Regions from separate parts of the Megasphaera sp. ASD88 genome, predicted to be linked through region 3. Evidence: riboswitches for the same ligand, from Rfam matches in the RefSeq annotation. Region 3 holds a riboswitch; each other region holds the start of a gene.
The links. A riboswitch is a leader RNA that binds a small molecule or an ion and turns the genes downstream of it on or off. The one in region 3 is predicted to bind S-adenosylmethionine.
Positions count from the first base shown of each region.

Region 1: it holds a riboswitch for S-adenosylmethionine, as region 3 does, so the genes downstream of both, CJ260_RS04215 (MetQ/NlpA family ABC transporter substrate-binding protein) here and CJ260_RS07495 (MetQ/NlpA family ABC transporter substrate-binding protein) in region 3, are expected to answer to the same signal.
Region 2: it holds a riboswitch for S-adenosylmethionine, as region 3 does, so the genes downstream of both, CJ260_RS10615 (methionine ABC transporter ATP-binding protein) here and CJ260_RS07495 (MetQ/NlpA family ABC transporter substrate-binding protein) in region 3, are expected to answer to the same signal.

Region 1 covers NZ_NQXW01000004.1:64,100-74,825, forward strand. Annotated here, with positions in the region: gene CJ260_RS04175 (PhzF family phenazine biosynthesis protein) at 78-854, shown strand; gene CJ260_RS04180 (lactate utilization protein) at 1,055-1,699, shown strand; gene CJ260_RS04185 (cupin domain-containing protein) at 1,721-2,056, shown strand; gene CJ260_RS04190 (TIGR03905 family TSCPD domain-containing protein) at 2,125-2,379, opposite strand; gene trxA (thioredoxin) at 2,393-2,704, opposite strand; gene CJ260_RS04200 (SoxR reducing system RseC family protein) at 2,851-3,318, shown strand; gene CJ260_RS04205 (GNAT family N-acetyltransferase) at 3,406-3,882, opposite strand; gene CJ260_RS04210 (flavodoxin family protein) at 3,898-4,431, opposite strand; gene CJ260_RS04215 (MetQ/NlpA family ABC transporter substrate-binding protein) at 4,569-5,387, opposite strand; SAM riboswitch class I at 5,518-5,616, opposite strand; gene rbr (rubrerythrin) at 5,765-6,301, opposite strand; gene CJ260_RS04225 (hypothetical protein) at 6,447-6,959, opposite strand; gene CJ260_RS04230 (HAAS domain-containing protein) at 6,959-7,732, opposite strand; gene CJ260_RS04235 (hypothetical protein) at 7,739-8,023, opposite strand; gene CJ260_RS04240 (DUF951 domain-containing protein) at 8,211-8,417, shown strand; gene CJ260_RS04245 (ATP phosphoribosyltransferase regulatory subunit) at 8,553-9,770, shown strand; gene hisG (ATP phosphoribosyltransferase) at 9,772-10,407, shown strand; gene hisD (histidinol dehydrogenase) at 10,425-10,726, shown strand, end outside.
Region 2 covers NZ_NQXW01000025.1:120-7,860, forward strand. Annotated here, with positions in the region: gene CJ260_RS10610 (methionine ABC transporter permease) at 146-799, opposite strand; gene CJ260_RS10615 (methionine ABC transporter ATP-binding protein) at 780-1,823, opposite strand; SAM riboswitch class I at 1,919-2,016, opposite strand; gene CJ260_RS10620 (cell wall metabolism sensor histidine kinase WalK) at 2,423-3,931, shown strand; gene CJ260_RS10625 (response regulator transcription factor) at 3,909-4,598, shown strand; gene CJ260_RS10630 (EamA family transporter) at 4,621-5,037, shown strand; gene CJ260_RS10635 (NAD-dependent epimerase/dehydratase family protein) at 5,223-6,155, shown strand; gene CJ260_RS10640 (glycosyltransferase family 39 protein) at 6,157-7,500, shown strand; gene CJ260_RS13230 (hypothetical protein) at 7,567-7,713, shown strand; gene CJ260_RS10645 (undecaprenyl-diphosphate phosphatase) at 7,740-7,741, shown strand, end outside.
Region 3 covers NZ_NQXW01000012.1:12,964-23,689, forward strand. Annotated here, with positions in the region: gene argC (N-acetyl-gamma-glutamyl-phosphate reductase) at 1-559, shown strand, start outside; gene CJ260_RS07470 (arginine biosynthesis protein ArgJ) at 589-1,308, shown strand; gene argB (acetylglutamate kinase) at 1,437-2,312, shown strand; gene CJ260_RS07480 (acetylornithine transaminase) at 2,353-3,519, shown strand; gene speC (ornithine decarboxylase) at 3,683-5,842, shown strand; gene metF (methylenetetrahydrofolate reductase [NAD(P)H]) at 5,903-6,766, opposite strand; gene CJ260_RS07495 (MetQ/NlpA family ABC transporter substrate-binding protein) at 6,916-7,749, opposite strand; SAM riboswitch class I at 7,853-7,948, opposite strand; gene CJ260_RS07500 (C-GCAxxG-C-C family protein) at 8,115-8,537, shown strand; gene CJ260_RS07505 (hypothetical protein) at 8,589-10,127, opposite strand; gene CJ260_RS07510 (ABC-F family ATP-binding cassette domain-containing protein) at 10,283-10,726, shown strand, end outside.

The DNA.
Region 1 (10,726 bases), on a different contig from region 3:
TTTCTCATTGTATGGAAATTTCTCCTATGCTATGATGAATCTGTAAAGACAGTACAGAGAATGCAAAGGAGGGCTATATGATGAAATGTTACGTTGTCGACGCCTTTACGAAAGAGGTGTTTAAGGGAAATCCGGCGGCAGTCTGTGTCCTCGATTCGTGGATAGCAGACGACCTCATGCAGCGCATCGCCATGGAAAACAATCTGTCCGAAACGGCTTTTACCGTGAAAGAAGGGGACGCTTACCGCTTGCGTTGGTTTACGTCGGGCGGCGAAATCGACTTGTGCGGCCATGCCACACTGGCGACGGCTTACGTGCTGGCTCATTTCGTAGCGCCGGAAGAACAGGTATTCCGCTTTCAGACGATGAGCGGCGAATTGGTCGTCTCGCGGGACGGCGAACGGCTGTCCATGGACTTTCCGGCCTACGAGATGAAGGAAATCCCCGTGACGGACGCTATGGCGGCGGTCATCGGCGCGCGGCCCACAGCGGCGTACATGGGGAGGGACTTGGTCTGCGTCTTGCCGGCGGAAGACGACGTGCGGCAGGCGAAGCCCGACATGGAAGGGATGAAATCCTTAGACGGCCTGCTGCTGCACATTACGGCCCAAGGGATGGACTACGACTGCGTGAGCCGCAGCTTCGCGCCGAAGCTCAACGTCGCCGAAGACCCGGTCTGCGGCTCCGGCCACTGCCACATCGTGCCTATCTGGGCAGAACGTTTGGGCAAGCAAGACATCAAGGCCTACCAGGCGTCGAAACGGGGCGGTGAGCTGTACTGCAAACTCGACGGCAGCCGCGTGACCTTGGCAGAATACGCCTGCCTGTATTCCATCGCGGAGCTGAATGTGTAACACTGTGATATATAGAAACACCGCTGCAATTGAAAACATATATGTTTTCAATTGCAGCGGCGTTTTTTTACAGCATATTCCATATTTTAAGATTTTTACTGTATGTAAGAAAACTGTATATTGTATATGATTTTTTTATATGCTATGATGAAAGCAGTGCATAAGATGGAGCGAAATAGGAAATGTCAGGAGGGATAGACATGGACAGAACGGATATGATGCACGTCATGTATGACAAGAAAGGGCCGGCCGTAGCTAAGCGCTTTGCCGCCCGGGGCTTCGAGGCCGTGTATTGCCCGACGAAGGAAGCGGCCCTGCAGACGGCCTTGTCCTATATTCCGGCGGACCACGTCGTGTCGTGGGGCGGCTCGGCGTCCATCGACGATATTGGACTGCGGCCCTACGTGCTGGAGCATTACGCCGTCATCGACAGGGATAGGGCCAAGACGCCGGAAGAACGGGTGGAACTCATGCGCCGGGCCTTGCTGTGCGACACCTTTCTCATGGGGACGAATGCCGCCGTAGAGGACGGCCAGCTCATCAACATCGACGGCAACGGCAACCGCGTCGCCGCCTTATCCTACGGGCCGAAGCAGGTCCTTGTCATCGTCGGCATGAACAAGGTCTGTCCGACTGTCGAGTCGGCTATGGCCAGAGCCCGCTCGACGGCGGCGCCTATTAACATCAACCGCTTTGCCGGCTCGGACACACCGTGCTATAAGACGGGTATGTGCGCCCACTGCGCGACGACGAACAGCGTCTGCGCCCAGCTGCTGCGCACGCGCGTCTGCCGCCCTGCCGGCCGCATCAAGGTTATCCTGGTCGGCGAAAATTTAGGATATTAATCGTATAGGGGGAATTGCACTATGGAAATGAAATTATTTGACAACTGGAAGGATATGCCGACGATTCATCTGGACCTCATGGACCGCAAGATTTTTACAGGCAAGAACGTCATGCTCGTGCGCAACGAAGTACATCCGAAGACGACGATGCCGGCCCACAGCCATCGGCACGAACAGCTGCTGTACGTAGAGTCGGGAGCCTGCGACGTCATTACAGACGGCCAGGTGCAGCACTTGGAAGCCGGCGGCGTAGCCTGGTTTCCGTCAAATGCAGAACACAGCGTCGTCAATACGGAAGACGTGCCTCTCGTCGTCTTCGATATTTTCACGCCGATCCGTGAAGATTTCCTGAAATAAGAACACCATATAAAAAGACGGTACTGCTGGAACTTGCGGTACCGTCTTTGCGTTTGTTATAAGAGGAATCAGTTTTGTTCCGTCTCCAGAGCCTGCTTCAGGGCTTTGGCGAATTGGTCGGGACAGGACGTGGGCTTGCCGCCGCACTGAATGCCTTCGAGGCGCTGGATTACCTCGGCTGCATCCATGCCTTCGACGAGTCGGCTGATGCCCTGCAAATTGCCGGGACAGCCGCCGATAAAGCGGACGTTTTTGACGACGCCGCCGTCCAGATCAAAAAAGATTTGCTGGGAGCATACTCCCGCAGGGGTATAGCTGTACATGACCGGGGCCTCCTTATTTCTTCACTAATGCCAGGATGCTTTCCTTGGGATGGACGCCGACGAGGCGGCCTATTTCTGCGCCGTCCTTAAAGGCGACGAGGGTCGGGATGAGCTCGATTTGAAACTGCGACGCCAGCTCCCGCTGTTCGTCTACGTTTACCTTGCCGACTTTAATCTGGGGCTGTTCTTCGGCGATTTCATCGACGACGGGCGAAAGCATTTGGCACGGCCCGCACCAGGCGGCCCAGAAATCGACGAGGACGACGCCCTGGGCTGCGAGGATTTCCTGCTGAAAATTCGCTGCTGTAATCGTAGTAACTGCCATATATATCACTCCTTGGGATAGATTTTTCAAAGACATCTATAGTATACCAAAAAAGGATGGATTTGACAAATATATATCTGTTCAGGCCGGTAAAAGTAAGATATAATAAGGGCAGTTACACTTGATATTCAGATAAGGAGATACGTATGAGAACTGGAACGGGAGTTGTCGATACCGTATTTGACAACGGCATGGTCAAGCTGCGGACGAACCGCAACAATTTGTATACGCCGTGCAGCGGCATGATTTGCAAAAACAACGCCCTGATCGACGCGAAGAACCCTGTTGGAGCGATCAAAGGGCAGTATGTACGATTTAATATTCCCGACGGGAAGATGGGCGTCGGCGGAGCGATGTGCTTCGGCATGCCCCTCCTGATGGTCCTCATCTGGGGCGCTTTCGGCTACGTAAACGGCGAAACCCTCGGCTGGGCCAAGGAACTGTCGGCCTTCGCCGGCATGATTTTCGGCGGCATCGTCGGCGCCGTGCTGCTCAAGCGCTACGAGAAAAAGGTCCGCGAAGCCAACACGATGGCGGAAATTACGGAAATCATCGTAGAACAGACCATTGAAATGGACGATTGGCCGGGAAAATCACAGCAAAATAATTCATAATAGGACTGCCAGGCGTGGGACCGGCATTCGGAGGGCCGGTTCATGGCTTGTGGCTGAAACCGCAGCTTGTGGATGCTTTCTTGTATATTACGAGGAGCATCCATTTTGCATTTCCTGGCTGCATCGGGCAAAGGCTGCTCTCGTGATCCATACGGGCGTGACCGTGCCTTTGTAGAAGGGGACGGGCTCTCCTGCGACGGTTCCGCCCATTTTGCCGACGATGGCGACGGTCGTGTCGCGGGCTTCCATAAAAATGGAATCGATTCCTTGGGCGAAGAGTTCTGCAAAGGTAAAGGCTGCCAGCTTCGTGCCGATGTGCCGGCCCCGCAGGGCCTTCGTCACGATGAACCGGCCCCAATGGAGCTGACCGCCTTCATGCCAGGCGGCAGCCGTGCCGACGATGACGCCGTCCAGCTCGGCGACCCAGCACTGGGGCTCCATGGCTAGAAAGGCTTCAACGGCGTCCCGGGGGATAAGCTGCTCGCCGTGAAAGACGGCGGTCTGCAGGGCCATGACGGCTTCCATATCCTCGGTCCGGGCTTTTCTGTATCGTAATGATTCCATCAGTATCCTCCTGCTCTATACGTGAAGGCCGGCCTGGTAGGCTGCTTCCATGACCGGCAGGGTGCGGACGGCTCCGGCTTCCATGACGTTGGACGCGTACAGGCGGCCTTTGATTTCATACTGCTCGAAGTGCTCGACAAATCCGTCCAGGTCGCCGAGGGAGCGGGCGATGATGTCTTCGCCTAAGCCGGCGGAGACGATGTAGTATACTTCCTTGCGGCCGAGGTGCTGCCAAATGGGATAGGTACGGTCGATACAGGCCTTCATCTGGGCGCTGACGCCGTAAAAATAGACGGGTGTCGCCAGTACGACGACGTCAGCCTGCTGGAAGGCGCAGAGGATATTTTCCATGTCGTCCTTCTGGATGCAGGCTCCGCCGCTGCGCATGCAGGCGTCACAGGCCCGGCAGAAGCCGATGCGTTTTTCCGCCAGGGGGATAAAGCGTACGCTGTGGCCCGCCTCTTCGGCTCCTTGCTGAAATTGGCGGCACAAGAGGTTCGTGTTTCCGTTTTTTCTGGGGCTGCCCGATAGGATTACGATGTGTTTCATCAGCTGTCATCTCCTTAACGCGTAGTTTCCTTTTACTATTTCATTATACTATATTATTTCCTGCAGCGTATAAGCGTATAACTAAAAACGGCATAGCCGCGAGGGGCCATGCCGTGGTGGCTCGATGTCCGTTTCTCTTAGAATGCCGGGAGAATCGTGCCTTGGAAGTGTTCGTTGATGAATTTTTTAATCGGTTCAGACTGGTAGATAGCCAGGACTTTTTTATACGTTTCGTTATTGGCTTCATCTTCGCGGACGACCATGACGTTAGCGTACGGCGAATCCTTGTCTTCTACGAGGAGGGAATCCTTCTGCGGGTTTAAGCCGGCCGGGATGGCGTAGTTCGTGTTGACGCAGGCCAAGTCCGTATCGTCGAGGGAACGGGGAATCTGGGCGGCGTCGAGCTCGATGAATTCGAGGTGCTTCGGATTGTTTACGACATCCGGTACGGAGGCGTCGACGGAGGTGCCGTTTTTAAGGGTGATGAGGCCGACTTGCTGCAGGAGCAGGAGGGCGCGGCCGCCGTTGGTCGGGTCGTTCGGAATGGTAACCTTAGCGCCGTCGGCGACTTCGCTGATGTTTTTATATTTGTGGGAATATACGGCCATGGGCAGGATAATGGTCTTGCCGATAGAGGTCAGCTTCATGCCCTGGTTTTTGACGACGTTGTCGAGGTAGGGCTGATGCTGCATGGAGTTCATATCCAAATCGCCTTCGGCCAAGGCTTTGTTGGGCTGTACAAAATCGTTGAATTCGACGACCTTGATGGTCAGGCCTTGTTTTTCTGCTTCTTTAGCTACTTGTTCCATGACTTCCGCATGGGGGCCGGCCGTTACGCCGATGGCGATTTCCTTTTTGTCGGCCGAGCCGCTGTCGGAGCTGCCGCAGCCGGCGGCAAATACGCAGGTCGCGGCGATGAGGGCCGCAGCAAGGAGTTTTTTGATAGAAGAGTTCATGGGTTGTTCATCCTTTCTGATACTGAATCAATCACATGGCAAGAGGCAGGACGGCCTGCCATAGGATGGGCCGGCGACGATACGGGTAAAAAGAAAAGCCGTCGACAGATGACGGCTTTGGTTACGTATGTGTTCATCTGTCGGATGTATCCGCTGGACTTGGCACCTATCCCATTTGGGGGTTGCCGCAGCGTCATAGGGCCATTCCCTCGGCTGCTCTTGATGAAATCAATATATGATTGTTGATAAGAATCATACCATCTCTTGTGCCGAATGTCAATATTTTGGCGGCAAAAATTTTCCGACGACAAAAGACGGAGGCAGGATTCCTGCCTCCGCTTTCGGATGTGTGATGGTGTCTCGTTATATATGGTGGTTTAGTAGTTATCGTTTTTCAATTCAAAGAAAGCTTGCGGATGAGCGCAGACCGGGCATACTTCCGGAGCTTCTTCGCCTTCGACGATGAATCCGCAGTTGCGGCATACCCATGTTTTCGTCGCCGGTTTCTTGAAGACCGTGCCGTTTTCGATGTTGGCCAGGAGGGCCAGGTAGCGTTCTTCATGGTGTTTTTCGATTTCCGCTACTTTTTCAAACAGGTAGGCGATGTGTTCGAAGCCTTCTTCTCTGGCTTCTTTGGCGAAGGTCGGGTACATTTCCGTCCATTCGTAATGTTCGCCGGCGGCTGCGTCTTTCAGCGCGTCGATGTCGTTCGGCATGCCGTCGTTGAGCAGTTTGAACCAGATTTTAGCGTGTTCTTTTTCGTTGTTGGCTGTTTCTTCAAAGAAGGCTTTGATCTGTTCGTAGCCGGCTTTTTTCGCTACGCTTGCATAATAGGTGTATTTATTTCTTGCTTGGGATTCGCCGGCAAATGCTGCCATTAAGTTTTTTTCAGTTTTGCTTCCTTTTAATTCCATATCGATACCTCCATAATTTCATACGTAAACTCGCAGCCTGTGCTGCCTCTTGTCAGGTCTCTTTCCTGACCTCTGAGTACATTATACTCTATTTGCAAAATAAAATCAATGGATAATAATTATTTTTTAATAAAATATGAAAAAATTATTCTTTCACTGTGTCCGACTCAGAGCGCCGCGGCTCTTTGGCATCGTCAGTGTGTTTCGATTCCGTGTCTTTACTACTGTCACGGGAAGCAGAACGCTTCGGCTCTGAAATGGCCTGTTCGGCGTCTTCGGCCTTAGAGGAAAGCCTGCTTTCGGCTTCCTTTTTTAGGGCGTCGATGTCGGCGTGGGATGAGGAGAACGTTTCGAGCGTGTCGTTCAGCGTGTCGGACAAGGTGCTATGCGTATCCTTTGCCGTGTCGGTCAGGTCGCCGTACTTTTCCTTGAGATGGGTTTCCAGCTCGCTGACTTGGCCGGGATACATCGTTTTCAGCCGTTCGAAGAGCTCGGCCTTCGAGGCGTTTCCCCGCTTGACCGCTTCTTCGAAGGCCTTGTATTCCTGATAATAGGCAAGCCAACGCTGGAGGCGGGCGTAGTCGTTGCTCAGAAACGACTGAACGCTGAGAAAGGAAAAGACCAGCGTCAGGACGAGGCATATGACGACTTTTCCCATTATCCGTCCCTCCTTTGGGGGTTTCTGGCATTGCGGGCCGTGCGGTGGCAGGCCTGGCTGGCGTACGACGCAGTCAGGGCCGCGAACAGCAAGGCCAGGACGGCGAAGGCCATCGTCGAGACGGACAGCGTCGGCAGGGGCAGCAAATCCGAGAAGATATACGGCGGCAGGCTGTATACGGCGATGGAGGCGAGGAGCGCCAAGGCGAAAGCGAAGAATAGTATGGTGCTGACGATATTGAACAAGGCCCCGAATATGTCTAAAAAGGGGCTGGCAATGGCCTTTGCCGCCTGGGGGATGGCCGCCTTGTCATTCCACTGCAGCTCGTCTTCATCGGCTGTCCGTTTTGTAGGCCCTTTCGCCTTAGGACGCTGGGGCCCTTCGGCGTAGGCATCGTAGTTTCGGGGCGGCTCAGGCTGCGGCATGGGGTAGTAGGCTTTCCGGATTTTGGGGCGGCGGCGATGGGCCGGGTCTTTTTCCCAATCGTAGAATTGGGAAGGCTTGGCAGGAGCAGCCTCGGGCGCCTCCTGCGCCGGCGCGTCGGCGGAGCCGGTCATGCTGAGATTGTCTTCCGGCACGATGGGCTTGCCGATATAGTAGCGGTATATGTTTTTAGGATGGCCCAGTTTGGCGCATACTTCTTCTTCCGTCAGGCCCTTTTTCGCGCCCAGGCGGAACTGTTCTTCGCAGTCTTCCAAGATCCCTTTCAAATCGGTCTTGTCGCTGCGGCGGAAGTAATACTTCAAGAGGTCCATGAATTCCGTCTTTCTCATGGTTTTTTACCTTTCCGTGCGGCGCTGCTTCAGGGCCGCTTCGTACTGCTGGTGGTATTTGGCGCCGTACTGCCAGGCGGCGATGGAAATGGCCATGACGGCGATGATGATAACGAAGCGCAGGGGCGTCGGTAAGTGGGATAAGAAGGAAATAGCCGCCAACGGTTCGGCTTCCAGGGCGATACAAACGGCGACCCAGATCAACAGGGCCAGGGTCATGAGCGTGCAGACGCCGCCGAGAGTATAGAGAAGCAAATACGTATAGCGCAGTTTTTGTAAGTTCGGTGTCAAGTCGGTGCCTCCTTGCAGAAAATAAAAAAGATAGGGGCTCGATAGGCCGGCTATTATCCAATATACTACCACAGGGAGGGAGAAAAGGGAATAGAAGGGCTGCCGGGCCTCTTTTTCTCTATCCTTTTCGGGCGTTACCCTATATACTATATATACTATCGTTTTTTATCAGAAAAGGAGAATGTATATGGCAAATTTTATTCGGTATCATATCGGCGACGTCGTGCAGATGAAAAAGCCCCATCCCTGCGGCTCAAACGAATGGGAGGTCATGCGTATCGGCGTCGATTTCGTCATCCGCTGCTGCGGCTGCGGCCATCGGGTCATGATTCCCCGGCCGAAGTTTGAAAAGGCCGTGAAGAAAATTTTAAAACAAGCCGAAGAAGACGTGTAAAAAAAGTAAAATTTTTAAGAAAAGGTATTTTTATTTCGCCTCCAGTGTGTTACAATTTATGTCAGCCATTACTTTATCGATTTACCTTGATAAAGTAATAAAGCAAAATAGACAGACGTAAAAGGAGGTCATGCGATGAAACCGAATACGCTTGATGGGGTGAAAATGCTTCATCATGACGAAATGCGCAATTATGACCGAATTCAGGGAAAGATTATTTCCGTAATCATGAACCACGGCTGCAAGATCGTCGAGACGCCGAGCTTTGAAGATTACGACGTATATCAGCATTTTTTTCCGCACCTGCGCCGGCAGATGGTAAAGACCGTCGATACGGACGGACGGGTCCTCGTCCTGCGTCCCGACGTGACGCTGCCCCTCGTAGAGTCGGCGGCCCGGGAGTTTCCCCGGCCGAACCAGCTGCTGAAGTTCGGTTACGTGAGCACCGTCTTTCGGGAATATTTCGGCCGCAGCACCTACGGCAAGGATTTCCTGCAGGGCGGCATTGAAATCCTCGGCGATCCGAGCCCCGAGTGCGACGGCGAGGTCATCGTCATGGCTGCGGAAATCCTAAAGGCCGTCGGCGTCGAAAACATCCGCATTGACATCGGCACCGCAGCGTATACGCAGGCCTTGTTCGACGCCCTGCCCTTGCAGGAAGCGGAGAAGGACCGGCTGCGGGCTTATCTGGCCGACCGCAATCTCGTCGCCCTGCGCCGCTATCTGAGCGGTTTGTCCCTGCCGGGAAATGCCCGCTGCGCCCTGGAAGCGCTGCCGGTCCTGTTCGGACCGTACGCCCAGACCCTGGGCAAGGCGAAGGACTATTGCCTGAACAGCGGCATGCTCAACGCCCTGGCGCGGCTGGAAAAAATCTACGATTATATTTTATACGCCGGCTTTGCCGACAAGGTGCAGCTCGACTTCGGCTTTGCCAGCCGGCTGGGCTATTATACGGACATGGTGTTCAAGGTATACGTCGACGGCGCGCTGTACGACGTCATCGACGGCGGCCGCTACGATACGCTGTCGGCCCAGTTCGGCATCGACCGGCCGGCCTGCGGCTTCGGCATGAACATCAACTTATTGTACGAATTCATGAACGACGCCGGCCTGCTGGCGCAAACAGAGCCGTCGTTCCAGCTGGCCGTTTCCTACGCGGCGTCGGATCAGGTCATGGTCCGCGATTTGATGCGCTGGCGCAGCCAGGGGTTCCGCGTGGCGGCCTATCCCGAGTCATCCTTTATCGACAGCCGCGATTACAGCATTCACGCCGTATACCGCGGCGGCTCGTATTACAAGGACGGCCGGGCCGTGACGGCGGCAGACCTGGAAGACGCGATGAGGGGGCTTTAAGATGGCAATTCACATTGCCCTGGCTAAGGGGCGCATACACAAGGCGGTCATGGCCTATTTGCAGGAAAGCGGCTATGCCTTTCCGACCTATACCGCCGACAGCCGCAAGCTGATTTTTGAAGACAGTACGGGAACGCTCAAGGTGACCCTCGTCAAATCGCCGGACGTAGCCGTCTACGTCGAACGGGGAGCGGCTGACGTGGGCATCGTCGGCGAAGACGTCCTGCTGGAAGAAGCGCCGGGAGCCGGCGTGTACGAAATTTTCGATTTGGGCATCGGCCGCTGCCGCATGGCCGTCGCGGCCATTGCCGGCAAGCCCGTGGATATGACGAAGCGCATTACCGTCGGCACGAAGTATCCCCGCATCGCCCGCCGCCATTTCGAGCAGAATCACCGCAGCGTCGATATTATCAAGCTGAACGGGTCCGTCGAGCTGGCGCCTATCGTGGGGCTGGCCGACGTCATCGTCGATATCGTCGAGACGGGAAATACGCTGAAAGCCAACGGCCTGGAGGTCGTCGAGTATTTCATGGATTTCAGCGCCCGCATGATCTGCAATCCCGTGTCGTTTAAGATGAAATATGAAGACATACGGCGTCTCGTCGACGTCGTCAAAGAGAAGAATTTGGAAGCATAAGCGAGGGGGCATGGACAGTGGAATGGATAGAAGTTCCTGAAGAAGGGCTGACGCTGCGGCAGGTTCGGGCGATTACGGCGCGGAACCAGTCGGAAAGCGAGGCCATTCGCCAGAGAGTAGAACATATTTTGCAGGCTGTGCAGGAACGGGGCGACGAAGCCCTGAAGGAATTTACGGCCATATTTGACGGGCCCTTTCTCGATTCGTTTCTCGTAACGGAAGAAGAAATCGACGAGGCCGTCGCGGCTGTCGGATCCGACTTCATGGCTGTGTTGGAAGAGGCGGCGGCCAATATCCGGACGTATCACGAACGGCAGGT
Region 2 (7,741 bases), on a different contig from region 3:
CATTATACCAAAGAAGTTCCTTCTCTTTTTATATGTTCTTCACTTTTGTGCAGTAAAGTTTTCCCACAATTATTTTACACTAACCTGTATAACATAACCCAGACCATGGCAGGTTCTGCTGCGGTCTGGGTTATATCGTATCTACTTATTTTTTATTTTTCTTGCGCGAGGCGAAGTCGCCGCAGGCCTGGATGAGGTTGACGCCTACGATGAGGATGATGATCGTCGCCAGCATGACGTCGGCGCGGAAGCGCTGGTAGCCGTAGCGGATAGCGATGTCGCCGAGGCCGCCGCCGCCGATTGCGCCGGCCATGGCCGAAGCGCCGATGAGGTTGACGATGAGGACCGTAATGTTGTTGATGATCGTCGGCAGGGCTTCGGGAATGAGGACCTTGCGGATGATCTGGAAGGGCGTGGCTCCCATGGATTCAGCGGCTTCGACGAGGCCGAAATCGACGTCGCGGATAGACGTTTCGACGAGGCGGCTCAAAAAGGGAATGGCCACGATGGTCAGGGGCACGCAGGCTGCCGTCGTGCCGATGGACGTGCCGGCGATGATGCGGGTCAGAGGAATGATGGCGACCATGAGGATGATAAAGGGAATCGAGCGGATGATGTTGACGATGGTGCCCAGTATCTGATTGATAAAGCGGTTTTCCAAAATATGGCCCCGGCTGGTCGTGACCAGCGTAATGCCGAGGGGAATACCGATGATGGCGGCGATGATCGTCGCGACGGCGACCATGAAAACAGTTTCCTGAATGCCTTGGAGCATTAAATTAATGATTTCTTGGGACATATCCTAAAACCTCGCTTCCAATAGGTAATTCTTTGATATATTCAAATGCTTTTGCCTGTTGTTCCATAGAACCCATAATGACGACGATGAGATAGCCGAAAGGTTCGTCCTGAATGTAGTCGATATTGCCGTAGAGCACGCTGACGTAGGTGTGGAAGCGTTGTACGACCGATGCGACGACGGGTTCGTTCGTAGCCGCTCCCTTGAAGCGCAGGCGGACGAGCATATCGTAGCCCGGCGCAGGCTGATCCGTAATGCCCATCTTGGCGATGCCTGCGGGCAGTTCCATGTTGATGACCGATTTGACGAAGTCCTTCATCGTCTGGGACTGGGGATTGGTAAAGACGTCGACGACGCGGCCTGCTTCCTTGATGACGCCGCCCTCAATGACGGCAACGCGGTTGCAGATTTCCTTGATGACTGCCATTTCGTGGGTGATGATGACAATGGTAATGCCCAGGCGCTGGTTAATGTCCTTGAGCAGCTCGAGGATGGATTTCGTCGTCTGCGGATCCAGGGCCGACGTGGCTTCGTCGCACAGGAGGATGTTCGGGTCGCTGGCCAGAGCCCGGGCGATGCCGACGCGCTGCTTCTGGCCGCCCGACAGCTGGGCCGGGTAGTTGAACTGCCGGTCCGTCAGGCCGACTAATTCCAAAAGGTCGGCGACTTTTTTCTGGATGGCTTCCTTCGACGCGCCGATGAGCTCCAGCGGGAAGGCGATGTTGTCGAAGACCGTCCGCGACGAAAGCAGGTTGAAATGCTGGAATATCATGCCGATGTGCTTGCGTTCCGCCCGCAGCTGGGCGTCGGTCATGTTGGTCAGGTTCTTTTCGTCGATGATGACGTTGCCACTCGTCGGCCGTTCGAGCATGTTGATGCAGCGGACGAGGGTCGATTTGCCGGCGCCGCTCTTACCGATAATGCCGAAGATTTCGCCGTCTTCAATGGTCAGGTTGACGCCTTTGAGGGCGTGGACCTGGGCCTTGCCGTCGTAGGTTTTGGTAATGTTTTCCAGTTTTATCACAATATCAACTCCTTGATTCAGTACGAGTTCAACCCGGTGGCAGTACAACTAAAAAAAGCCGTCAACAGATGACGGCTCGGTACTTCGTGTATGTTGCTTCATCTGCCGGAATACTCCGTTGGAATTGGCACCTTCCCTGACGGGGGTTGCCGCAGCGTCATGGGGCCAGTCCCTCAGCTGCTCTGGATGAACTTGTATATTTGGTTGTTGCTTAACATATTATCACTAAGGAACGGGTGTTGTCAAATGCAAGAGGTATCTCGCCGTGTAAAATAATAAGAAAACAAAAGAAATAGGCGCGGCCTGTGGCCTGGGATTTTCGTAAAATTGCAGAATATACACAGGAAAATCGGAATATTTTTCTAAAAATATAGTTGCATTTTAAATGTATTAAGCCCATCAATCGGATGCCTGCTGCAGAAAAGACAAGGGCACGGAGGTTTTATGAAGAATTTTTCCTTCGTTTAATTTTTGTTTATCTTTTCCGCATACACTGCATAGTAATGAATATATTTGCGAACGCATCAAGATATCTGCGGCGGCGTGGTATAATAAAAGACAAGGCGCGTCATGCGGCAGGAAAGCGGGGAGAAGGACAGATGAACCTGAGAGATATACCTATTGGAAAACGATTGCTGTTGTCTAACTTTGTCATGATAGCCATTCCCGTGGCCTTTACTCTCGTCGTCAGCATCGCTATTTTTTTAGGCCTCCACTTCGGCAACATCAACAGGGCGGCGGCCATTTCCTTTCTCTGGCCGGAGAGCAATGGCCCGACCTTATCGGTGCAGTTTGAGCTGAGCCGCCTCTGTGTCCGCGCCGACTGGTATACCGGAGGCATGGGCCGGCTCATGCAGACGAGCGACCACTTGGAGGATCAGGGCCTTACCGTAGCGATTTCCCAGCAAGGACGAATCCTGTATGCGACGGAGTATACTGATCCCTGGGCGACGATCGGCGAGGCGTACCGGCGCAGCCCGGGCAGCGGCGCGGCCCTCAACTGGTCGGACGAAGGCATCGCCTTCCATTATACGTCGCCTGAGACGGGCGTAGCCGTAGCCGTCATCGGGCCGGTACAACTGCGCAAGCACGGCGGCATTTGGGACCTCAGCTCGAAGAATATCGTGAAGGTCGCCTTTGTCGTCTTAGCCGTATTAGCGGTCCTCGTGACGATTGCCGTAGGGCTTTTCTTAGCGCGCCTGCTGGCCCGGCAAATCGTCCGGCCCGTAGAGGAGATGCGGAACATCGCCGAAGACATCAGCCGAGGCAATCTGGACCACCCCGTCGTCGCCGACGGAAACGACGAAATCAGCCAGACCTGCCGGGCCTTTGAGACGATGCGCCGGGAACTGAAGGCATCGCGGGAAATGAGAGATGCCTACGACAAGAACCGCAAGGAGCTCATCGCCGGCATTTCCCACGACCTGGCGACGCCTCTGACCCGCATCGAAGGCTACGCCAGCGGCCTGCGCGACGGCATTGCCAATACGCCGGAAAAGCGCGGCCATTACCTGGCCATGATAATCGACACGTCGAAGATGATGACCCGCCTGGTGCGGACGCTGTTCCTCTTTTCCAAGTTTGACCTGGGACAGGTGGAATTCTGCTGGGAAAACGTAGATCTCTGTGGCTACTTGGAAGATTATACGAGCGAGCAGGCCGAACATTTCCGCAGACAAGGGCTGGATATTTCCTATACGGCGTCTGTGGATACGGCAGTCGTATCGATGGACCGGACCCATTTCCAGCGGGTCGTGGAAAATATCATCGGCAACAGCGTAAAATATAAAGACGGCGACGAAGGCCATTTGACCATATCCCTGGATGCTGCCGGAGACGACGCCGTGCGGCTGACCTTTGCCGACGACGGCCGCGGCGTAGGCGAAGACGACCTGCCCAAGCTGTTTGATTCGTTTTACCGGACCGACAAGGCCCGCAGCAACGTGGCCAAGGGAAGCGGCCTGGGCCTGGCCGTAGCCAAGCAGATCATCGATGAAATGAAAGGGAAGATCTGGGCCGAGCAGACCCAGCCCAAGGGACTGACCATTTGTATCGAATTGCCTATACGGAAGGAAGGAACTGACGATGAAATACATATTGATCATTGAAGACGATAAAGGCATTGCCGAGTTGGAAAAGGATTATCTGGAAGCCAACGGCTTCGCCGTGTCCATCGAGACCGACGGCATCAAGGGGCAGGAGCAGGCCCTGCGGCAGCCCTTCGATTTGATTTTGCTGGACATCATGCTGCCCGGCCAGGACGGCTTTCAGATTTGCCGCCATATCCGGGAGCATAAAAATATCCCCGTCCTCCTCGTGTCGGCCAAGCAGGAAGACATCGACAAGATACGGGGCCTGGGGCTGGGTGCGGACGACTACATCGTCAAGCCCTTCAGCCCCAACGAACTCGTCGCCCGCGTCAAAGCCCACCTGGCCCGCTACGACAGGCTGACGGCCCGGGAGACGTCGAAAAGCGTCCTCCAGTACGGCGACCTGGAAATCGACGAGTCGGCGCGGCGGGTTTTCATAGCCGGTAAGGAAGTAGCGCTGGCCAATAAGGAGTTTGAGCTCCTCTTGTTCCTGGCGAAAAATCCCGACATGGTATTCAGCAAGGAGACGCTCTTTGACCGCGTCTGGGGCGCAGAATCCCTGGGCGAGACGGCGACCGTATCGGTCCACGTGAACCGCATCCGCGACAAGATAGAAACGGATTCGGCTAAGCCGCAGTATATCGAAACGGTGTGGGGCGCAGGCTATCGGTTCCGCTCGCGATGATAGGCCGAAAGGGAGATGAAGAATGATGTGGGCGCTGTTAGCTCTGGGATCAGCTGTATTTGCGGCGCTGACGACTATTTTGGCAAAAATCGGCGTCGAAGGCGTGAATTCCCATGTGGCGACGGCTATCCGGACGGCTGTGGCCTTAGTCATGGCCTTCGGCATGGTCTCCTTGACGGGAAACTGGGACGGTTTCGGCGGCATCAGCCGGAAGGGCTGGCTCTTTCTCATCCTGTCGGGCCTGGCGACGGGGGCGTCGTGGCTTTGCTACTACAAGGCGTTGCAGCTGGGCGACGTGTCCAAGGTCGTGCCCATCGACAAGCTGAGCGTCGTCATTACCCTGCTCCTGGCCTTCATCCTGTTTCACGAAACGGCGACGTTAAAAGTCGTCGGCGGCGCAGTCCTCATCACCATAGGGACGCTGCTCATGGTACTATAACTGTATATGGCGTATGTGAGAACTGTCGCGCTTCGGCGCGGCAGTTTTTTGCGTTTATGTTCCGGAAAATTTCTTTACCCTCTGTTTATGCTTTCGTAGCTGTTCGTTCAAACTTTGTTTAATTTTTCTCCCTATACTTGGGTCAAATGATAAAGACTTAAACATTAGGAGAAAGAGGGAGCATTATGAACATACTCGTCACCGGCGGCGCCGGATTTATTGGTTCGCATCTCGTACGCAAGCTGCTGTCTATGGGACACGACGTCCTCGTCGTCGACGATCTGCGCGGCGGCCTGCGGACGAACGTGCCCGAAGGAGCCGGCTTCGTCTGCCTGGATATCAACAGCCCGATGCTGCTGGACGTCATGGACAGAGGGCGGTTGCAAGCTGTTGTCCATCTGGCGGCCCAGACCCGCGTCGACGTGTCCATCAAGGATCCCTATGGCGACACGAGGGACAATATCATGGGCACGGTCAACGTATTGGAATGCGCCCGCAAGACCGGCGTGCAGCGCGTCGTCTTCGCTTCGTCGGCAGCCGTATACGGCGACCCGACGGAAACAGACCTGCCCTTGTCGGAAGACTATCGGCTGTCGCCCTTGTCCTTTTACGGCCTGAGCAAGGCGACCATCGAGTCGTACCTGCGCCTGTATCATAAGTGGTACGGACTGGAATACGTTGTCCTGCGCTTTGCCAACGTCTACGGCGAACGGGCCGAAGTCAGCGGCGAAGGCGGCGTCGTCAACGTATTCGCCAAACGGGCGGCCTGCGACCTGGACATTACGGTCTACGGCGACGGCAGCCAGTCGCGGGATTACATCTACGTCGGCGATATTGCCAACGGCATCATCTGCGCCTTGACGACGGAGCATGCTGACGAAGTATATCACCTGAGCACGGGGCGGGAAGCGTCGCTCCTGGACGTGTTGGCTGAGCTGCGCCGGGCGTCGGGAAAAGAGCTGACGCCGAATTTTGCCAGGACGCGAAAGGGCGACATTTACCGCTCCGTATTATCCAATGAAAAAGCCCGCCGCCTTCTGGGCTGGGAGCCGTACATGAAACTGGAAGACGGCATCGCCATGATGTACCAGTACGCCGCGGAGCAGGGAGGAATATAACATGGAATGCCTGAATCGCTGTAAAAAACAAATGCTGACCTCCGCGCCGACGGCGCAGAACCTGCTTCAGCGGCTGCTGGCCGACGTAGGCTACGTTCCGGTTTTGCTGGCTGCGGCCGTCCTCGTCTTCTTTACGGGCAACGCCCTGATCAAGGTTACCGACCCCGTCGAGTCGAACTACGCCCTGACGGCGATGGAAATGCTGCAGTCAGGCGACTACGTCTCACCGCGCATTTTCGGCAATTACTGGTACGACAAACCCGTCTTGTTTTACTGGGAGCTCATGGCCGCCTTTTCCCTGTTCGGTACGACGGAATTCGCCGCCCGCTTTTTCCCGTCCGTCTTCGGCCTCGTCGGCGTCGTCATGGCGTACGCCTTTGCGTCGCGCCTGTATGACAAAAAGACGGGCTTCGTCGCGGCCCTGGTTCTCGTGACGTCGCTGGAATACTTCTACCTTTCCCACGCCGTCATTACGGACATGACCCTGTTCGTCTTCTTTTCAGCGACGCTCATGCTGTTTTATCTCGCCTACAGCGAAGGGCGGCCGCGCCTGTATTATGGAGCCTATGCCTGCGCCGCCCTGGCCGTCCTGACGAAAGGGCCTGTAGGCCTCGTCCTGCCGGGGCTGATTATCGTCCTGTTTTTACTATGGCGGAGAGATTTCAAATCTGTTTTCCTGCACATCAAGCTGGGATCGGGGCTGCTGCTGTTCTTCGTCATCGCCGGCTTGTGGTACGTACCCATGTACATGATGCACGGCGGCGATTTCATTAGCCAGTTTATCGGCGTCCACAACGCCCTGCGGGCTACCGTGTCGGAGCATCCCAAGGACAACGTGTGGTATTATTATACAGTTGTATTCCTGTTAGGCTTCTTTCCCTGGGTATTCACGCTGCCTCTGGCTGTAAAGAAATATAAGCCATTTCATAAGCTGAGAGCTTGTTTGAGAACGGGAGGCTTTGCCGGCCTGCACCGCATGGCAGATTCCCTGTCCATGAAGGAACAATTCCTCGTGACCTGGGCCGTCGTCGTCTTCGTCTTTTACCAGTGCATGGCTACGAAATACATGACCTATACGTTCCCGTACATGATTCCCATCGCCTTTGCTGCGTACCTGCGCCACCATGAGTGCCTCGTCGCCGTCATGACGACGGTTGGTGTCGCCTTCTATCTGATCGTGACCCTCTTCGTCGCCGTACCCCTGTGCCGCGACGCGTCGGCTTATGACGCGGCTCAGGCCGTACAGCGCATAGCCGACGGCCGTACCTGCGTCGCCGTCTACGGCGGGCGCTATCCCGTATCGCTGGCCTATTACTCCGGCTATGACGCCAAGCGGCTGAAATGAGCCGATGAAATAGAAGACGCCCTTCCCGGCGGCATCAACTGGAATGCCAAGAACATCATGCCCTTCATGGCAATCGAAGACTTGGCGCAGCACGACCACGTAGTGCTTCTGGTCCATGAAAACGAAGACGCCAACTTCCACAAAGCCGGCATTCCCGGAACCTGGGTCGGCGTGAAAAAGGCCGGCCGCTGGCTCATCTATGAAAACCAATAATATCCGAGAGAAAAGAGGCTGCTGTTAT
Region 3 (10,726 bases):
GGCCGGCATCCTGCCGGACGACTATCCCGTAAGCGCCGTGTCCCTGACGGGATACAGCGGCGGAGGCAAGAAGATGATCGCCCAGTATGAGGGAGAGGACAAAGGCGAGGAGTTGTTCTCGCCCCGCCAATACGGCCTGACGCAGCAGCACAAGCACTTGAAGGAAATCGTCGCCGTCTGCGGCTTGGCTCAGGAGCCGATTTTCTCTCCCATCGTCGACGATTACTACAGCGGCATGGAAGTCATGGTTCCCTTATTTACGCATTTGATGAAGGGAACGCCGTCTGCGCAGGACGTCTGGCAGGCCTTGGCGGCTCATTACGAAGGGAGCCCCATCGTCCGCGTCCTTCCCTTCGGCGAAGACAAGAGCGGCTTCGTCGCGGCCAACGCCATGAGCGGATATGACGACATGGAAATTCTCGTGACGGGCAACGACCAGCGCGTCGTCGTGACGGCCTTGTTCGATAATTTGGGAAAAGGCGCTTCCGGCGCGGCGATTCAGAATATGAACATCATGTTGGGCCTCGACCCGACGACAGGATTACAGATAACGAAGTAAAGGCGCAGCCATAGAAAGGTGGAGTTAGTATGAAACAGGTATATGATGACAGCTGCTTACCGCAAGGATTCAGCGCGGCCGGTACGTACAGCGGCCTTTGCGACAGCCGCGTACGATTGGATTTGGCTATGATCGTAAGCCGTACCAACTGCTCCATCGTCGTCTCCAGCTCTCAGGGCGTATGGCAGAGCGCGGGAAAGGCCCTGCTGCTGCACAACGGGGCGGCTCTTCCCGACGGCCTGCGGGGACAGGAAATCCGGCAGGAAGTATGCAGCGCGGCATCGCAGTACTTGTCGATAGCCGCTCAGGACGTGGCCTTCGTCGCCAGCGGCGTGAAAGGCCAGCACTTCCGCCCGTCCCGCCTCATCGACAGCCTGGAAACCTTAGGCGCGTCGCTTTCGCCGTCTCACGGCGATCAGGTCGGCGCGGTCATCGATAACTTAGGCGACATGACGGACAGCGCCGTGTCGCTGGGAAGCGGCTCCGTGCACCTGAACGGCATGGCCGCCGACGGCACCGAGGCGAAGCCGGGACTGTGCATCCTCACGACGGACGCCGCCGCGTCGCCGCAGCAGCTGCGGGATGCCCTGGCAGCCTGTACGGGTGCGATCAATACGGAAGGGTATACGATTATTGCCCTGGCCAACGGCATGGCGTCCGAGTCTGTCGGAGGCGCGGCGCTGGCCCAGGCCATGAAGCGCGCCATGCTGCAGCTGGGATTCCAGCTGGCCTTACAGGCCTGCAGCTGAGCAGCAGAATCTGAACGAACTGCGTGGTACAATGAAACTGCGGGAACGCAGCTTCTTGTACCACGTTACATTTTTTTGTACTGGGGGAAAGGTAAATGACAGAGTATAAAGACATAGCAATGCACGATATCCAATCGGTAACGAACGCGCAGAAGGCGCAGATTTTGATGAACGCCCTGCCGTATATCAAAAAATACAGCGGCAAAATCGTTGTCGTCAAATACGGCGGCAACGCGATGGTCAACGAGAGCCTGAAACGAGCCGTCATGGGCGACATCGTCCTGCTCAACCTCATCGGCATTAAGGTTGTCCTGGTGCACGGCGGCGGCCCGCACATCAAGGAAGTATTGGACCGCGTCGGCATCGAATCGAAGTTCATCGACGGCCTGCGCGTCACCGACGCGGAGACGATGAAAATCGTCCAGATGGTGCTGGCCGGCCAGGTCAACAAGGATTTAGTCAGCCTCATCGGCTCGATGGGCGGCAACGCCATCGGCCTGTGCGGCCTCGACGACCGGATGATCCGCGTCCGCAAGCAGAGCGACGACCTGGGCTTCGTCGGCAAGATTACGTCGCTGGACGTTGAAATCATTCAGGACAATCTGGATAAGGGCTACATTCCTGTCATCGCTACGATCGGTACGGACAAAAACGGACAGGCCTACAACATCAACGCCGATACGGCGGCGGCTGAAATCGCCGGCGCCCTCAACGCCGAATGCATGGTGTCCATGACGAACATCGACGGCGTCCTGCGCGATAAGGACGACCCGTCGTCGCTGATTACGGACCTCACCCTGGCCCAGGCGGACCAGCTGAAAAAAGAAGGCGTCATCGCCGGCGGCATGATTCCCAAGGTGCAGTGCTGCATCGACGCCATTCAGGCCGGCGTCAAGAAGGTCTTTATTGTCAACGGCATGGTTCCCCACGCTATCCTGATCGAGCTGCTGACAGAAGAAGGCCTGGGCACGATGTTTGTCAACAAGTATTCCGAAGGCCGCTGAACGGCTATTGCATGAAAAAAAGGAGATGTGCGAATTGGCTATGGATTTTAAAGCTGCAGATAAAGAATATATCGTAAACGTATACAACCGGATGGACGCCGTGCTGGACCACGGCAAGGGTTCAGTCCTGTACGATGTCAACGGCAAGGAGTATATCGACCTCAGCGCCGGCATCGCCGTCAACGTCTTCGGCGTCTGCGACGACGTCTGGAAAGACGCCGTGACGGCCCAGCTCAACAAGCTGAGCCATATTTCCAACGTATTTTACACGGAGCCCCAGGTCATCCTGGCAAAAATGCTCTGCGAAAAGACGGGCATGAAAAAGGTCTTCTTTTCCAATTCCGGCGCAGAATCGAACGAATGCGCCATCAAGGCGGCCCGCAAATATTCTCACGACAAATACGGCGACGGACGCTATACGATCATCACGCTGAAAAACAGCTTCCACGGCCGGACGATGGCCACGCTGACAGCCTGCGGCCAAGATGAGCTCCATCAGGATTTCGGCCCCTTCCTGGACGGCTTCGTCTACGCCGAAGCGGATAACTTCGAATCGGTCAAGGCTCTGGCTGAAGAAAATAACGTCTGCGCCGTCATGATGGAACTGGTACAGGGCGAAGGCGGCGTCCATCCTCTTGACCCGGCCTTTGTCCGTGCCGTCATCGACTATGCCCATGAAAAGGATATCTTGGTCATTATCGACGAAGTACAGACCGGCAACGGCCGTACAGGCGCGCTGTACGCCTACATGAATTACGGCATTCATCCCGATATCGTCACGACGGCCAAGGCTATCGGCGGCGGATTGCCCTTTGCGGCGACGATGTTTGCCGATTCCTGCCAATATACGCTGACGGATCACACCCACGGCTCGACCTTCGGCGGCAACCCGATCTGCGCCGCCGGGGCTATCTCCATCATCGAACGGCTGGACGACGCATTGATGGCCGAAGTACGGGAAAAGGGCGCGTATATCAAGGCTGAGCTGGAAGGCTGCCAAAACGTCGAATTCGTGTCGGGCATGGGCCTGATGATCGGCGTGAAGCTCAAGAAGGACTTGGGAACCGTCGTAAAGGAATGCGTGGACAAGGGCGTCCTGGTCCTGACGGCCAACGGCCTGCTGCGCCTCCTGCCGCCCCTCAACATTCCCTGGGATGTCTTGAAAAAAGCCGTTGCCATCGTGAAAGACGTCATTGACGCAGAATAATACCTATGCTGAAAAAGGCGAGTCCTGCAGGGCTCGCTTTTTGTATTACCTGTAAGCGGTTAATTTTCCGGCAAGTCTTGTCAGGGACGGCCCTATTGTTTTAAAATGAAGTATGCCCCATAAAAACTATAAAAAGTAAAGGAAGAGGATAAGGAGACTAGATATGAAACATTTAAAGATAGCGTACAGCTTTGACGTACAATACTACTTCGTAGACAGCGACAGGGAAATCGTGCCTGTCGAACAGACGGACTTTACCGACGTAGCCGTCGCCGTGTTGTCCGACCAGGACTTCGCCTACATCGACAAGATCGATGCGACGGGCTTCGGCATTCCCATCATGATTATCATGCCTGGCGGCGAACGGCTTCCGGAAAAATATATCGGCAAGGTCGACGCCGTCATTACGGAGGAAATGGTCAACAAGAGCCGCTGCATTTCTACGGCAGAGCGGCTGGCCAGTAACTACGAGCAGTTTGTCCTGCCGCCCTTTTTCGCCGACCTCGTAGAGTACGTGAGCGAAAAAAACAATCCCTTCGACTGCCCTGGCCATCAGGACGGCGAATTTTTCAAGAAGCATCCGGCGGGACGCTATCTCTATGATTTCTACGGTCCCCATATTTTCCAATCCGATATATGCAACGCCGACGTTACGCTGGGCGATTTGCTGATTCACGAAGGGCCGGCTCTGGAAGCCCAGGATTTTGCCGCCGAAGTGTTCCACGCCGATAAGACCTATTTCGTCCTCAACGGCTCGTCGTCGTCCAATAAGGTCGTGACGAACGCCTTGCTGACGCCGGGCGACCTGGTGCTGTACGACCGGAACAACCATAAATCCGTAGCCATCGGCGCCCTCATCCAGGCCGGGGCGACGCCGGTATATTTGGAAACGGCCCGCAATCCCTACGGCTTCATCGGCGGCATCGACGCCCATTGCTTCGACGAAGCTTACCTGCGCGAGCTGGCTGCCGAGCGGGACCCGGAAAAGGCGAAGCAGCCCCGGCCCTTCCGCCTGGCTGTCATTCAGCTCGGCACCTACGACGGCACGCTGTACAACGCCCGCTACGTCGTCGACAAGATAGGCCATCTCTGCGACTATATCCTGTTCGATTCGGCCTGGGTCGGCTACGAGCAGTTTATCCCCATGCTGCGGGACAGCTCGCCGTTGCTCCTGGACCTGCACGGCGACGACCCGGGCATCATGGTGACCCAGTCGGTTCACAAGCAGCAAGCCGGCTTTTCCCAGGCCTCGCAGATTCATAAAAAGGACAATCACATTCACGACCAGAAGCGCTACTGCAACCATAAGACCTTTAACAATGCCTTTATGGCCAACGCCTCGACGAGCCCCTTTTATCCCATGTTCGCCACTATCGCCGTCAACGCCAAGATCCATTCGGGCGACGCCGGCCGGAAGATGTGGCGCGATTGCGTGAAGCTGGGCATCGACGCCCGCAAGAGCATCCTCCAGCGCTGCCACTACATCAAGCCGTTCATCGCGCCGACGGTACACGGAAAGCCCTGGCAGGACGGCGACACGGAGCAGATGGCCGATGACATCGCTTACTTCACCTTTGAGCCAGGCGCGAAATGGCATGCCTTTGAAGGCTACGGCCCGGATCAGTACCGCGTCGACCCGTGCAAGCTCCTGCTCACGACGCCGGGCATCGACGCCGAGACGGGCGAGTACGAAGACTTCGGCATCCACGCTAATATCCTGGCGACGTACCTGCGGGGCAACGGCGTCATTCCGGAAAAGTGCGACCTGAATTCCATCCTGTTCCTGCTGACGCCGGCGGAAAACTGGAATAAGCTCCGCTTCCTGACGTCGCAGCTCGTCCGATTCGAACGGTTTGTCGACAACAACGTGCCCATGCAGGAAGTCCTCCTGGGCGTGTACAACTCCCATCCGGCACGCTACGCCGGCTACACGATCCAGCAGCTCTGCCAGGAAATGCACGATTTCTACAAGGCGAGAAATGTAAAGGATTTGCAGAAGAAGCTGTTCCGCCGCGACTATTTCCCCGAATACGTCATGACGCCGCAGGAAGCGCAGCACGCCTTTATTCGCGGACAAGGCGAGCTCGTGCCTCTCGACGAGCTGGAAGGCCGGATCGCCCTTGAAGGGGCCCTGCCCTATCCGCCGGGCGTCCTCTGCGTCGTGCCGGGCGAACGGTGGTCGCCGACGGCCGTCCAGTATTTCAAGGCCCTCGAAGAAGGGCTCAACGAGCTTCCCGGCTTTGCCTCGGAAATCCAGGGCGTGTACCTGGAACACGAAGACGACGGCCGCGTCCACGCCTACGGCTATGTGCTGAAAGAATAAAACGACATGGTAAACTAAAAGCCCTGTGCAGCGATGCTGTACAGGGCTTTTTTGGATTTCTTATAATAGATTTTTTACGGCTTCTGTAATCTTCTTGGCGATATAGGGGTTGTTCATCGTGTAGACGTGGATGCCGTCGACACCGTTAGCCAAAAGGTCGGCGATCTGGTCGATGGCGTAGGCGATGCCGATATCCCGCATGGCTTCGGCATTGTCGCCGTATTTGGCGATGGCCCGCTGGAACTTGACCGGCAAGGTCGCGCCGCACAGGGACACCATCCGTTCGATTTGCTTCTTATTGGTGACAGGCATGATGCCCGCTTCGATAGGGACGCTGATGCCGGCGATTTCGCACCGTTCGAGGAAGCGGTAGAAGGTGGCGTTGTCAAAGAAGAGCTGGGAAATGAGCTCGCTGGCGCCGGCGTCGACCTTCGTCTTCAAGTTGCGGATGTCGGCGGCCATCGTCTGGGCTTCCGTATGGCCTTCAGGATAGCAGGCGCCGATGACGTTGAATTCCGGGGCGTTCCGCTTGATGAAGGCTACGAGATCGCTGGCATGTTCGAAGACATGGGCTCGTTCGCGGCCCGGCGTTTCGTCGCCCCGCAGGGCCAGGATATTTTCGATGCCCGCCTTTTTCAGCTCGTCCAACGTGCGCAGGGCGTCATCTTCGGTCAGGTAGATACAGGGCATATGAGCCGCCGTTTCGCAGCCGTAGGTGTGCTTGATAGCCGAGGCCACTTCGACGGTGCGGTTGCCGCCGCTGCCGCTTCCGCTGGCGCCGCAGGTGACACTGATGAAATCGGGATAAAGCTGGCTCAGCTCGTCTAAAGCGGCGTAAATCGTCTCGATGGGCGTATCCGGCTTGGGCGGGAAGACTTCAAAGGAAAAGACTGTTTTTTTGGCAAATAATTCATTTGTGCGCATATATATTGCTCCTTGCTGCATAGCTGACAGGGGGTAAGCACGAGTACAGCCGCGTGTTTTTGTTTATATTATATCATGAAGTATGGCCGTATGTATAACAAAAGGGCCTGGAACGAGGCCCTTTTGCATGAATATATATGTGTGTTGTATTAGAAGCTGGGCAGAATGGCTCCCTGGTATTTGTCTTCGATGAATTTCTTCACTTCCGGAGACTGGAGGGCTTTGACGAGAGCCTGGATTTCCGGGCGGTTTTCGTCGCCTTCGTGGATGGCTAAGATGTTAGCGTACGGCGAGTCTTTATCTTCGAGGAAAATCGCGTCCTTCAGCGGATTGAGGCCGGCTTCCATGGCGAAGTTCGTGTTGATGACGGCGATGTCTACGTCGTCAATGGAGCGGGGAATCTGGGCGGCTTCCAATTCGACGAACTGGAGGTTTTTGTCGTTTTTCACGATGTCCTGTACCGTAGAGGTGATGCTGCCGTTATCCTTCAGGGAAATCAGGCCGGCCTTCTGCAGGATGAGCAAGGCCCGGCCGCCGTTGGTCGGGTCGTTGGGGATGGCGACCTTCGCGCCGTTTGCCAATTCGTCCAGTTTGGCGACTTTATGGGAGTAAATGCCCATCGGTTCGATGTGGACCTTGCAGATGGCCTTGAGCTGCGTGCCGTGTTCTTTATTGAACGTTTCCATGTAGGGGCCGTGCTGGAAGAAGTTGGCGTCCAGCTCCTTGTCGTTCAGGGCCAGATTCGGCTTGACGTAATCTGTAAATTCGATGATCTTCAAATCGATGCCGTCCTTGGCTAAGAGGGGCTTGATTTCGTTTAAGATTTCCGCGTGGGGAACGGGCGTCGCGCCGACGGTCAGGACCTTATTCTGCGTCGACTCTTTGCCGCCTGCCGGGGCGTCGCTGCCGCAGCCGGCGGCCAATACGGCCAGCGCGCAGAGAGCCGCAGCGGCCAGGACGGTAAGTTTTTTGAAATGCTTCATAAATGATTCCTCCTAAATATAAAATGATATGGCGTAAGACCGTTTAGCCTTTTATCCCATGAAAAAAGCCCCTTTCCCAAGAGAAAGAGGTAGCGTCGCAGGGTCTTTATCTCTCGGAAATCAATCCGCAGGAATTAGCACCGTCGTTATCGGTTGCCGGGCTTCATTGGGCCAGTCCCTCCGCCGCTCTGGATAAAAGGATGTAAAATTGTCTTGAACATAGTGTATCATGAATCTCAGATTTGTCAAATTGCTATATTTGCATAGCCTGCCGGCCTGATATGACGAGAACGAAAGTAACGGGCAGAACGGCAAAAATGTGATATAATCAAAGGACGAGATATTGCATTAGGAGGTAATACGAAATGGAATCGATTCAAGACGTAGTAAAAAAATACCAGCAAGGCGGTAATAACTGTTCCGAAACGGTATTAAAGGCCTGCAATGAATATTACGGCCTCAACCTGTCGGACGACGTGTTCCGCATGGTATCGGTCATGGGCGGCGGCGTCGGCGGCTCGGGCTGTCTCTGCGGCGCCCTGAACGGCGCCTGCCATATCCTGGGCCTTCTCGTAGGCCGCAATACGCCGGAAGAAAAGACCAAGGCGGAAATCTACGCTCCCGTAAAGGAATTTTATCAGCTGTGGATGGGTAAGTTCCACGCGTCGTGCTGCCGCGTCCTCAAGAGCCCGGCCAACGGCGGCCCCGTATCCTGTCCGGAACTCATGGTCGGTACGGCGGAGCTCCTGGCGGCCTTTATAGAAGAAAAGGGATTGCTTAAAAAATAAAGACATGGAAAAGACCTCGTACGGCGTCGTACGAGGTCTTTTTTTGCGGGTTTATTTATTCGGCAGGATGACGTCGCGGGCCCGGACGTCCTTGCTCAGGCTGTCGATGTGGTTGGCAAAAATCTTGGCCATGCGGATATTTATTTCATCTTTCATTGGCACTTGATAATGCGATGGCGTAAGGGTGTTCCAGGCTGAAGACGGATTGCCGTCAACGTGGATGACATCGTTTTCATCGGGTTCAATGAGAACGTATGTGGGAATTTGATGCATGTCGTTTTGCCAGATGCCTAGTTTTACGTCAGGGCTATCTTTCGTGTCATTCTGCCGGGCCATGATAAAGGTAAGGGGGTAATAGCTCTTTTTACCGTTCGAGAACTGGGTGTACTGTGTGCGGAAATAGATGAGCGACTGTTTGAATGGCACAACGGCAATGGAATCACTGGCTTTGTCGGCAATGACGAAACAAGGGCCGGCTGTCGTCTGGAACAATGCTAGGTAGCCGTCGTCATCTTCTTCGGAAACAGCCACGACTTCACCATGGAGAGTATGGTCTTTTGCCATTGCCTTGGCGGTGTCTAGGCTGTTGGGGGACGGAAGCGTTTGATAGGCTGAGCCTTCTGGCAACGCTTTGCTGATGATGCGGTCGCTGTCGGAGAAGGTGACCTGCGTTGCCGTAGCCGATTGGACGAGGCCGCCTAAGCCGACGAGGCAGACGATGGAGACGGCCAGGCCGATGAGATAGGGCTTGGATTGTCCCGTCGGCTGCTTGCGCTTGACGAGGACGGCGCAGACAATCGCCGCGATGACGAGGGCCGCGCAGACGACGCCTAGCAGGATGGCCGTCGTCTGATGGAAAATGCGGAACTGGGCCTGCATGTGAATATCCTGGCCTGCCGAGGCGCCCTGGGTGTTGATAAAGGCCGGCTTCAAATCCCAGACGAGGGTCTTGCCGTCGTCGAGGACCTGGTCGGCGTTTGTGGCGTCGACGGCCATGGGCAGGTGCATCGTAAAGTCGAGAGACGCCGAGTTGACGGCGGCGGCGACGGCCTGGTTATGGATTTCGTTGAGCTGGGCCGCTTCCCGTTCAGCCTGCTTGCGGTATTCCAAATAACTCCAGACGTCGACGCTGGATGGTACCTGGAAGAAATTGGGAATATTGTCTTCGTAATGGGCCTGTGGCAGGGCGGCGTTTTCCTGTCCCTTGATCCGCGTATGGATGGAATAATAGTCATACAAGAGGCCCTTGTGCAGCCGGATTTCACCGTATTCCGGGTCGGGCGTCCAGAATTCGCCGCCTGTATCGGCAATATCCTGTATGCCGGCGTAGGTTTTGCTGGACCGGTAGCCGTTTGCCGTATCTTCGACGGTGAAGCCGTTCTGCCGGTCTTCCTGCTTCCATTGATTCAGGGAAGCGGCCATGTCGGCCTGCATGGGAATCTGAAAGGATAAGTCCTTGCGCAGGACGATGGAGCCGTCGTCCTTAAAGGTCATGTCGGCGTGCAGGTCGGCGCAGCCGCTCAGAAACAGCCCGCTCACTACGAACAGGCAGGCCGCCGCAGCGCGGCGCATAACGTGTTTGTACATCATAATCTATCCCCCGCTTTCAAAAGGTGTCTTTGCCTTTACTGTAGCATATTCGCCGGGATATGACAACGGCCGGAAGCTGTCGCGGCGGCAGCAGATATGCTATAATGTATACTTAGCAAATTATATCATGATGCAGCATAGATGAGAGGATAACCATGGGAAGTATAAAAGTACAGAAATTATCGAAATCATTCGGCGTCCATACGGTGTTTCAGGACGTATCCTTTGAAATCCGCCGCGGCGAACGCATCGGCCTCATCGGAGCCAACGGCGCAGGCAAATCGACGCTCCTGAAATGCCTTATGGGTCAGGAAGAATATGACAGCGGCGTCTTCGTCGTGTCCGAAGGCGAATCGGTCGGCTACCTGCAGCAGGATATTGCCTTTGAAGACGACGTGACGCTGCGGCAGACCATCACCGAGGCCTGGCAGGATGTGCTGCGCCTGGAAGAACAGCTCAAGGATGCGGAGAAGGACATGCAGGCCCATCCCGACGATGAAAGCGTCATGAACAAATACGCCCGCCTGCAGGAACGGTTTGAATGGCTCGGCGGCTATGAATACGAATCCATGTCCCGGAAGATCGTCCACGGCCTGGGC